DNA from 3 places in the Streptomyces sp. NPDC102283 genome. Region 1 is predicted to be linked to each of the others. Evidence: riboswitches for the same ligand, from Rfam matches in the RefSeq annotation. Region 1 holds a riboswitch; each other region holds the start of a gene.
The links. Region 1 has a riboswitch for thiamine pyrophosphate ahead of thiO (glycine oxidase ThiO). Riboswitches for the same ligand answer to the same signal wherever they lie in the genome.
Positions count from the first base shown of each region.

Region 2: another riboswitch for thiamine pyrophosphate. It lies ahead of ACIRJT_RS28095 (thiamine ABC transporter substrate binding subunit); the one in region 1 lies ahead of thiO (glycine oxidase ThiO).
Region 3: another riboswitch for thiamine pyrophosphate. It lies ahead of thiC (phosphomethylpyrimidine synthase ThiC); the one in region 1 lies ahead of thiO (glycine oxidase ThiO).

Region 1 is NZ_JBIWLQ010000003.1:316,369-319,883, forward strand. Features, by position in the region: gene ACIRJT_RS08215 (thiazole synthase) at 1-604, opposite strand, end outside; gene thiS (sulfur carrier protein ThiS) at 607-846, opposite strand; gene thiO (glycine oxidase ThiO) at 843-2,024, opposite strand; TPP riboswitch at 2,022-2,134, opposite strand; gene ACIRJT_RS08230 (hypothetical protein) at 2,187-2,528, shown strand; gene ACIRJT_RS08235 (NAD(P)/FAD-dependent oxidoreductase) at 2,606-3,515, shown strand, end outside.
Region 2 is NZ_JBIWLQ010000016.1:107,089-110,603, reverse strand. Features, by position in the region: gene ACIRJT_RS28105 (phosphatidate cytidylyltransferase) at 1-162, shown strand, start outside; gene rlmN (23S rRNA (adenine(2503)-C(2))-methyltransferase RlmN) at 272-1,378, shown strand; TPP riboswitch at 1,441-1,557, shown strand; gene ACIRJT_RS28095 (thiamine ABC transporter substrate binding subunit) at 1,639-2,733, shown strand; gene ACIRJT_RS28090 (ABC transporter permease) at 2,814-3,515, shown strand, end outside.
Region 3 is NZ_JBIWLQ010000007.1:38,349-41,863, reverse strand. Features, by position in the region: gene ACIRJT_RS15580 (YybH family protein) at 1-196, shown strand, start outside; gene thiC (phosphomethylpyrimidine synthase ThiC) at 365-2,206, opposite strand; TPP riboswitch at 2,199-2,332, opposite strand; gene ACIRJT_RS15570 (YibE/F family protein) at 2,403-3,515, shown strand, end outside.

The sequences.
Region 1 (3,515 bases):
CGCACCCCAACTCCATCGCCTGCGCCGCGTCCGATGCGGTTCCGGCCCCCGCGTCGAGGATCACCGGCACCCCGGCCCGCTCGACGATCAGCTCGAAGTTGTGCGGGTTGCGGATGCCGAGCCCGGAGCCGATGGGGGAGCCGAGCGGCATGATCGCCGCGCACCCCACGTCCTCCAGCTTCCGGGCCAGGACCGGGTCGTCGTTGGTGTAGGGCAGCACGATGAACCCGTCGTCGACCAGGACCTCCGCCGCGTCCAGCAGCTCGATCGGATCGGGCAGGAGGGTCCGCTCGTCGGCGACCACCTCCAGCTTCACCCAGTCGGTGCCGAGCGCCTCCCGGGCCAGCCGGGCGGTCAGCACCGCCTCGCCCGCGGTGAAGCAGCCGGCGGTGTTCGGCAGGACCTGGATGGAGAGCCGCTCCAGCACCGAGAGCACCGAACCATGCACGGTCGGGTCCAGCCGGCGCATCGCGACCGTGGTCAGCTCGGTGCCGGAGGCGATCAGCGAGCGCTCCAGCACCTCCAGGCTCGGGGCCCCGCCGGTGCCCATGATCAGGCGGGAGCCGTAGGTGGCGGGCCCCAGCGTGAAGACGTCGTCCGACATGGTCAGCCTCCCTGTACGGCGGTCAGGACCTCGACGCGGTCGCCCTCGCCGAGCGTGGTCGCGGCCCACCGGCCGCGCGGGACGACGCTCTCGTTGACGGCGGCGGCGACCCCGGAGCGGGCCGGGGTCAGCGTGGCGACGAGGGCGTCCAGGTCCGTCCCGGCGGGAACGGCGCGGACTTCGCCGTTCACCGAGACGGAGACGGTGGCGGCGGATTCCGGTACGGCGGGCTGCTGGGTCATACGGGCTGCTCCTGGAGTACGGGGGCGGCGGGTGCGAAACGCCCGGGGGCGAAGGGGCGGGCCGTCTCGGGCAGCTCGCCGGTGGTCAGGAGGTCGGCCATCGCGTCCCCGGTGACGGGCGTCAGCAGGACGCCGTTGCGGTGGTGGCCGGTGGCGAGCAGCAGACCGGGCAGGGCGGTCGGGCCGAGCAGCGGGGCGTTGTCGGGCGAGGCGGGACGCAGGCCGGCCCGGGTCTCGGTGAGCGGCAGCTCGGTGATGCCCGGCACCAGCTCGTGGGCGTCGCGCAGCAGCTCGTACACCCCGCCGGCGGTGACCGTGGTGTCCCAGCCCATCTCCTCGCTGGTCGCGCCGACGACCAGCTCGCCGTTCTCGCGCGGCACGAGGTAGAGGTGGCCGCCCCGGACCACGGCGCGCACGGTGCGGCTGAGGAAGGGGGCGTACGCCCGGGGCACGGTGAGCCGGAGCACCTGGCCCTTGACCGGGCGGACCGGCGGCACGAGCTCCGGCGGGAGCCCGGCGAGCCGGCCGCTGAGACTGCCCGCGGCGAGCACGACCTGATCGGCCGCGAACTCCGTGCCGTCGCCGAGCAGCGCCCCGGCGGCCCGGCCCCCGGCGACGGTGAGCCGCTCGGCGGTCGTCCGGCGGAACACGACCCCGGCCCGTTCGCACGCGGTCAACAGCGCCGCGGCGAGGCGGCGGGGATCCACCTGGTGGTCGCCGTCGACCCGGAGGCCGCCCCGGACGCCCGGGGCCAGCATCGGCTCCAGGCGGCGGCACTCACGGCCGCTCAGCCAGACCGACTCCAGGCCCGAACGCTCCTGGAGGGCGTGCAGTTCGCGCAGATGCGCCCGGTCGTCGGAGTCCAGCGCGACGGCGAGCGTGCCGCAGGTCCGGAAGCCGGTGCCCAGGCCGCTCGCCTCCTCCAGCTCGGCGACGAAGGAGGGATAGCGGGCGGCGGAGGCGAGGTTGAGCCCGAGCAGCATCTGCTCGCCGTAGTGCAGTTCGGTGACGGCGGCCAGCATGCCCGCCGCGACCCGGGCGGCGCCGCCGCCCGGGTCCGGGTCCGCGACCGTGACGCGCAGCCCCCGCTGGGCGGCCCGCCACGCCGTGACCAGGCCGATGATTCCGCCCCCGATGACGAGGACGTCGGATCCGGAGGTCTTCCCCGAGACGCGCATGAGTGTCCAGCCCCTCCCTTCGCCGGCATGACCCGGAGCAGGTTCGTACGGTCGGAGGCCGTCCAGCCTCCCTCTCAGCCCGGTGCGTCCGGGCTCCCGCGAGTGTTCTACCTTGGCCACCCTAAACCCCGCCGTCCCCCGGCCAGTAGAGGAGCAGCCACCATGGCCCGTTCGCTCGACGGACTCGTCCTGTCACCCGTCGCCGACCAGGCCCCGGGCCAGGTCGGCACCCGCACCCGCTTCACCTACCACGAGGTGGACGGCCGGATCTGGGCCGAGTACGCGGGCGGCGACGTGGTGCGCGGCCATCTCGTCGGCACCCGCGACGGGGACACGCTGGACTTCCGCTACGTGCAGCTCAAACAGGACGGAACGACCTCGTCCGGGCACTGCCTCTCCACGGTCGTCGACCTCGCCGACGGCCGGGTGCGGCTGGAGGAGCGGTGGGCCTGGGAGTCCCAGGAGGGCAGCGGCACCAGCGTGGTGGAACAGCTTCCTTCCTGAGCTCCTCCCCGAGGTCCCTGCCCCTCCATCCCCGCACCCCCCTGTCTGACGCTCCGTCAGTTGACTAAGGTGGACGGGTGAGCGAGCAGACGGAACAGCGGGCGGCACGGCAGGCACGGCACGTCGTGGTCGTCGGAGCGGGCATGGCGGGTGTGCAGAGCGCCGTGGCCCTGCGGGAGGCGGGCTTCACCGGGCCCGTCACCCTGATCGGCGCCGAACCCCACCAGCCCTACGACCGACCGCCGTTGTCCAAGGCCGTCCTGCTGGGCAAGGCCGAGGACTCCGCCTTCGACGTCGACTTCGAGGCGCTGGACATCACCCTGCGCCTCGGCCTGGCCGTCACCGCCCTGCGCGCCGCCGACCATGTGCTGGACACCGCCGACGGGCCGGTGTCCTACGACGCCCTGATCCTCGCGACCGGCGCGGAGCCGATGACCCTGCCCGGCGCCGAGGGCGTGCCCGGCGTCCACCTCCTGCGCACCCTCGACGACGCCGCCCGGCTGCGGCCCGTCCTGGACCGGCAGCACGACGTGGTCGTCGTCGGGGCGGGCTGGATCGGCGCGGAGTTCGCCACCGCCGCCCGCGCCGCGGGCTGCGCCGTCACCGTCGTCGAGGCCGCCGCCCGCCCGCTGGCGGGCACCCTGCCCGCCGAGGTGGCTGCCCCGATGGCCGCCTGGTACGCCGACAGCGGCGCCGAACTCCTCACCGGCGCCCGGGTCGACCGCGTCGAGGAGGGGACCGTCGTCCTCGCGGACGGCCGGGTCCTGCCCGCCGGGGCCGTCGTCGTCGGCATCGGCGCGCGCCCCGCCACCCGCTGGCTCGCCGGCTCCGGCGTCGCGCTCGGCCCGGACGGCTCGGTCACGGCCGACAGCGCGCTGCGCACCTCGCTGCCCGGCGTGTACGCGGTCGGGGACTGCGCCTCCTTCCCCTCCACCCGCTACGGGACACGCCTGCTGGTCCACCACTGGGACAACGCCCTCCAGGGCC
Region 2 (3,515 bases), on a different contig from region 1:
CTCGGCGACCTGGGCGAGTCCATGATCAAGCGGGACCTCGGGATCAAGGACATGGGCACCCTGCTTCCCGGCCACGGCGGCATCATGGACCGGCTGGACTCGCTCCTGCCGACCGCGCCGGTCGTCTGGCTGCTGCTGGTGCTGTTCGTCGGCTCCGGCTGACCGCTTCGGCACCCTCTTACCCTGTCCCACCTGCACGTTTCGCGAGTGAGGGTCCGTCGTCCACAGGGCGGCGGGCCCTCACCCGTCTGTCTGCGACACTGGATGAACCATGCCTAAGCCCGGAGAACTCACTTTCGTCGCGCCCCGCGGATCCAAGAAGCCGCCGCGGCACATCGCCGACCTCACGCCCGCCGAGCGCAAGGAAGCGGTCGCCGCGACCGGTGAGAAGCCGTTCCGCGCCCAGCAGCTCTCGCAGCACTACTTCGCGCGGTACGCGCACGACCCGGCGGAGTGGACGAACATCCCGGCCGGATCGCGGGAGAAGCTCGCCGAGGCGCTGTTCCCCGATCTGATGTCCGTGATGCGGCACATCAGCTGCGATGACGACACGACGCGCAAGACCCTGTGGAAGCTGCACGACGGGACGCTCGTCGAGTCCGTCCTGATGCGCTATCCCGACCGCGTCACGATGTGCATCTCCTCGCAGGCCGGCTGCGGAATGAACTGCCCCTTCTGCGCCACCGGGCAGGCCGGCCTCGACCGCAATCTGTCGACCGCCGAGATCGTGCACCAGATCGTCGACGGCATGCGCGCCCTGCGCGACGGCGAGGTGCCCGGCGGGCCCGCGCGGCTGTCCAACATCGTCTTCATGGGCATGGGCGAGCCGCTCGCCAACTACAACCGGGTGGTCGGCGCGATCCGCCGTCTCACCGACCCGGAGCCGGACGGTCTCGGCCTCTCGCAGCGCGGGATCACCGTCTCCACCGTGGGCCTCGTCCCGGCCATGCTGCGCTTCGCCGACGAGGGCTTCAAGTGCCGCCTCGCCGTCTCGCTGCACGCCCCGGACGACGAGCTGCGCGACACCCTGGTCCCCGTCAACACCCGGTGGAACGTCCGCGAGGTGCTGGACGCCGCCTGGGAGTACGCCGAGAAGTCCGGCCGCCGGATCTCCATCGAGTACGCCCTGATCCGGGACATCAACGACCAGGCCTGGCGTGGCGACCGGCTCGGCCGACTGCTCAAGGGCAAGCGGGTGCACGTCAACCTGATCCCGCTGAACCCCACGCCCGGCTCCAAGTGGACCGCCTCGCGGCCCGAGGACGAGAAGGCGTTCGTCGAGGCCATCGCGGCCCACGGCGTGCCCGTCACCGTCCGGGACACCCGCGGTCAGGAGATCGACGGGGCTTGCGGTCAGCTGGCGGCCTCCGAGCGCTAGCCGGCCTCTCCCGGACGGGCGGCCGAAATCCGCCGGTGTAGCCTGGGCTCGAAATCAACTTCATATTCCGACAGGGGAGCGCCACAGCGCTGAGAGTGCGGCACCAAGGACAGGTTGGCCGCAGACCCTCTGAACCTCGCCCGGGTCATTCCGGGTAGGAAGTTCGGACCTTACTCAAGCTGTTGCGCCCTGCCCGCTTCCGGTTCGCCGGACAGCGGGCGGGGCCGCGTCTCTTCCTGGTCATCTCCAGGAGGAATCACATGAACACCACCACGAAGTACGCGGCGACCGCGCTCGCCGCCGCTCTCGGCGTCACCGTGCTCGCGGGCTGCGGCGACGGCGGTTCCGCCGGCTCCGGGGAGTCCAAGGGCCCCGGCTCCAAGACCGTGACCCTGGTGAGCCACGACTCCTTCAACGTCTCGGACAAGGTGCTGAAGGCGTTCACGAAGGAGACCGGCTACAAGGTCGAGATCCTCAAGAGCGGCGACGCCGGAGCCGCGCTCAACCAGGAGATCCTCACCAAGGGATCCCCGCGCGGCGACGTCTTCTTCGGCGTCGACAACACCCTGCTCTCCCGCGCCCTCGACAACGGTCTCTTCACCGCGTACGAGGCCAAGGGCCTGGACACGGTCGCGGCGGACACGCAGACGGACGGGAAGAGGCGGGTCACGCCCGTCGACACCGGTGACATCTGCGTCAACTACGACAAGAAGTACTTCGCCGACAAGAAGCTCGCGCCGCCGAAGACCTTCCAGGACCTGCTCGAGCCCGCGTACAAGAACCTCCTCGTCACCGAGAACGCCGCGAGTTCCTCGCCCGGTCTCGGCTTCCTGCTCGGCACCATCGCCGCCCAGGGAGAGGACGGCTACGAGGCGTACTGGAAGAAGCTGAAGGCCAACGGCGTCAAGGTCGTCGACGGCTGGGAGCAGGCGTACAACGAGGAGTTCTCCGGCTCCGCGGGCGGCAAGAAGGCAGGCGCCGACCGGCCGCTCGTCGTCAGCTACGCCTCCAGCCCGCCCGTCGAGGTGCTCTACGCCGACCCGCAGCCGAAGGAGGCGCCCACCGGGGTCGCCACCGGCACCTGCTTCCGGCAGACCGAGTACGCCGGGCTGCTGACCGGTGCGAAGAACGAGGCGGGCGGCAAGGCGCTGCTGGACTTCATGATCAGCAAGACGTTCCAGGAGGACATGCCGCTGAACATGTTCGTGAACCCGGTCGTGAAGGACGCGACCCTCCCCGAGCTGTTCACGAAGTTCGGCGAGAAGATCGACACGCCTCCCACCGTCGCACCCGAGAAGATCACCGCCAACCGTGAGCAGTGGATCCAGTCGTGGCAGTCGCTGGTCCTGAAGTAGAGCCCGGGGCCAAGACCGCCGAGGCCGCCCGGACCCGACGCGGGGCCGGGCGGCGCGGGGCCGCGCGGCGGCTCGGCCTGATGGCCGTGCCCGTGGCGTTCTTCGCGGTGTTCTTCGCCTATCCCGTGACCGCCATCGTCGGCCGCGGGCTCAAGGCGGGGGGCGACTGGCAGTTCGGACGGATCGGCGAGGTGCTGGCCCGCCCGGACATCCTCGACGTCCTCTGGTTCACCACCTGGCAGGCCCTCGCCTCGACCGCGCTCACCCTGCTGATCGCCCTGCCCGGGGCGTATGTCTTCGCCCGCTTCGACTTCCCCGGCAAGCAACTGCTGCGGGCGGTCGTCACCGTGCCCTTCGTGCTGCCCACCGTCGTCGTCGGCACCGCGTTCCTGGCGCTGCTCGGGCGCGGCGGGCTCCTCGACGAGGTGTGGGGCGTCCGCCTCGACACCACCGTGTGGGCGATCCTGCTGGCCCACGTCTTCTTCAACTACGCGGTGGTCGTGCGGACGGTGGGCGGTCTCTGGTCCCAGCTGGACCCGCGGCAGGAGGAGGCCGCCCGGGTGCTGGGGGCCGGACGGTTCGCCGCCTTCCGCCGGGTGACGCTGCCCGCGCTCGCCCCGGCCGTCGCCGCCGCCGCGCTGATGGTCTTCCTCTTCACCTTCACCTCCTTCGGCGTCGTGCAGATCCTCGGCGGACCCGCGTACGCCACCCTGGAGGTGGAGGTCTACCGGCAGACCGCGCAACTCCTCGACCTGCCGACGGCGGCCGTGCTGACCCTGGTG
Region 3 (3,515 bases), on a different contig from region 1:
CGGCGACCAGGTCCGGATCACGGGCACGGCGACGGACGTCGCCCGCCGGGGACCGGACGGATACTGGCGCTACGTCATCGACAACCCGTTCGGCACGGCGGGCGCCCAGAGCCCGGCAGCCACGCCGGACGAGCCGCCGGAGCAGGCGGGCCCGCCGCACCAGACCCTCCACCGGTCGCCTCCGCCCACGGTGTGACGCCCTACGACGCGGTCGCCCGGATGATCCCGCCGGGCGAAAGCGTGACGGAGTGCAGCATCCACCTGGTGACGGGCGACGGCGACAAGCCGTTCGCGGTGGGCTTCGCGGAGGGGGGCCGGCCAGGACTGGTGACCTGGCGGGCCCCCCTCCGCCGAGGCGGCCGGGTCAGCCGGCCGACGTACCGCCCGCCTCCGCGATGGGCAGGTAGACCCGGTTGCCGGCGGCCGCGAACTCCTTCGACTTCTCGGCCATGCCCTCCTCGATCTCCTCCTGCGAACCACCGTGCTGACGCCGGATGTCCTGGGAGATCTTCATCGAGCAGAACTTCGGCCCGCACATCGAGCAGAAGTGCGCGGTCTTCGCCGGTTCGGCGGGCAGCGTCTCGTCATGGAACTCCCGCGCGGTGTCCGGGTCGAGCGCCAGATTGAACTGGTCCTCCCAGCGGAACTCGAACCGCGCGTCGGAGAGGGCGTCGTCCCACTCCTGCGCACCCGGGTGCCCCTTGGCCAGGTCGGCGGCGTGAGCGGCGATCTTGTAGGTGATGACGCCCGTCTTCACATCGTCCCGGTTCGGCAGCCCCAGGTGCTCCTTGGGCGTGACGTAGCAGAGCATCGCCGTGCCCCACCAGGCGATCATCGCGGCGCCGATGCCGGAGGTGATGTGGTCGTAGGCAGGCGCGACGTCCGTGGTCAGCGGGCCGAGCGTGTAGAACGGCGCCTCCTCGCAGATCTCCTGCTGGAGGTCGATATTCTCCTTGATCTTGTGCATCGGGACGTGTCCGGGGCCTTCGATCATCGTCTGGACGCCGAACCGCTTGGCGATCGTGTTCAGCTCGCCCAGCGTGCGCAGCTCGGCGAACTGCGCCTCGTCGTTGGCGTCCGCGATCGAGCCGGGGCGCAGTCCGTCACCCAGGGAGTAGGTGACGTCGTACGTCGCGAGGATCTCGCAGAGCTCCTCGAAGTGCTCGTAGAGGAACGACTCCTTGTGGTGGGCGAGACACCAGGCCGCCATGATCGAGCCACCGCGCGAGACGATGCCGGTCTTACGACGGGCCGTCAGCGGGACGTACGGCAGGCGCACACCGGCGTGCACCGTCATGTAGTCCACGCCCTGCTCGGCCTGCTCGATGACGGTGTCCTTGTAGATCTCCCAGGTCAGCTCCTCGGCCCGGCCGTCGACCTTCTCCAGGGCCTGGTAGAGCGGGACGGTGCCGATCGGCACGGGGGAGTTGCGCAGCACCCATTCACGGGTGGTGTGGATGTTGCGGCCGGTGGACAGGTCCATGACCGTGTCGGCGCCCCACTTCGTCGCCCAGGTCATCTTGTCCACCTCCTCCTCGATGGAGGAGGTGACGGCCGAGTTGCCGATGTTGGCGTTGACCTTCACCAGGAACCGCTTGCCGATGATCATCGGCTCGATCTCGGGGTGGTTGACGTTGGCCGGCAGCACCGCCCGACCCTGAGCGATCTCCTCACGGACGACCTCGGCCTCCACGTTCTCCCGGATCGCCACGTACTCCATCTCCGGGGTGGTCTCCCCCCGTCGGGCGTACGCGAGCTGGGTGACGGGGCGTCCGTCGCGGCTGCGGCGCGGCTGGCGCGGGCGGCCGGGGAAGACGGCGTCGAGGTTGCGCAGTCCGCCGCGCGGCGAGGTGTGCTTGAGCCCGTCGTCCTCGGGGCGGGCCGGGCGGCCCGCGTACTCCTCGGTGTCGCCGCGGGCGATGATCCAGTTCTCCCGCAGGGGCGCGAGGCCGCGGCGGACATCGGTGTCGACGGAGGGATCGGTGTACGGCCCGGACGTGTCGTACAGCGTCACGTCCTCGCCGTTGGTGAGGTGCACCTGTCGAACCGGCACCCGGAGGTCCGGGCGCGAGCCCTGGACGTACCCCTTGTGCCAGCCGATGGACTTCCCGGCCTCGTCGTTCCGCGTCCCGTCGCCCGGCGTCGTGCCGTTCGGCGTTCCGTCGTTCTGTTTCGAGGCAGGCGTGCGTGCGTCCGCTGTGGTCATGAGACCTACTCCCTACGCCGGCATTACCCGGTAACAGGTTCGGCGGTCGGCGCAGCGTTTCCCGTACGGATGTACGGCGATCAGCGCCCTCTCAGCCCGGTGCTCCGAGCTCCCGCGTGTGCAAAGGTGCCTCCACGCTAGCGTCCTTTCCGGCGAGCTGACCAGAGGGCCCTCCTGTTCTTGCGATGATCGCCCCGTGACCTCCCCCCAAAGCGACCCCGCACCCCAGCCGCCCCAGGGCCACAGCCACGGCCACACACACAGCCACGGGCCGGCCGCTCCGGTCTCCCGGCACCTGCGCAAGGTCATCGCCGCCGTACTGATCCCGTTCGCGACGGCGGTCGTCGTCGGCCTGATCGCGTTCTGGCCCGGCGGCGCGCCCGACCACGAGCGCACCGGCGTCGGATTCGACCGGCAGACCCAGGACGGCAAGGTCGTCCAGGTCGTCCAGGTCGACTGCGCGGACGTCAACGCCGCCCAGGTGCCCCCGACCGGCGACACCTCCACGCCCTCGGGCCGGGAGGCCGTCAATGAGCAGGAGGGGGAGTGCGCGAAGGCCACCGTCGAGGTGACCAGCGGCGACGACAAGGGCCGCGAGTTCGTCGAGGTGGTCCAGCCGGACGCGCCCCGACAGCTGAAGGAGGGTCAGGGCGTGGTCGTGGCGTACGCCCCCGACGCGCCGCGCGACCTCCAGTACTCCGTGACCGACGTGAACCGGAAGATCCCGATGGCGGTGCTGGCGGGGATCTTCGCGCTGGCCGTGGTCCTGGTGGGCAGGATGCGCGGGGTGATGGCCTTGGTGGCACTCGTCGTGTCATTCGCCGTGCTGACCCTGTTCATCCTGCCGGCGATCCTGCAGGGCTCGAACCCGCTGGTCGTGGCGGTGATCGGGGCCAGCGCGATCATGCTGGCGGCCCTCTATCTGTGCCACGGGGTGACGGCCCGTACGTCGGTCGCGGTCGTCGGCACGCTGATCTCGCTGCTGCTGATCGGGCTGCTGGGCTCCCTGTTCATCGGCTGGGCGAACCTCAGCGGCAACACCGACGACAACACCGGCCTCATCCACGGCCTCTACCCGGACATCGACATGAGCGGTCTGCTGCTGGCCGGTGTCATCATCGGTTCGCTCGGGGTGCTCGACGATGTGACGGTCACCCAGACCTCCGCCGTCTGGGAACTTCACCAGGCGGACCCGCGGATGGGTTGGAAGGATCTGTACCGGGCAGGTATCCGGATCGGAAGGGACCACATCGCCTCGGTGGTCAACACCCTGGTGCTGGCGTACGCGGGCGCGGCGCTGCCGCTGCTG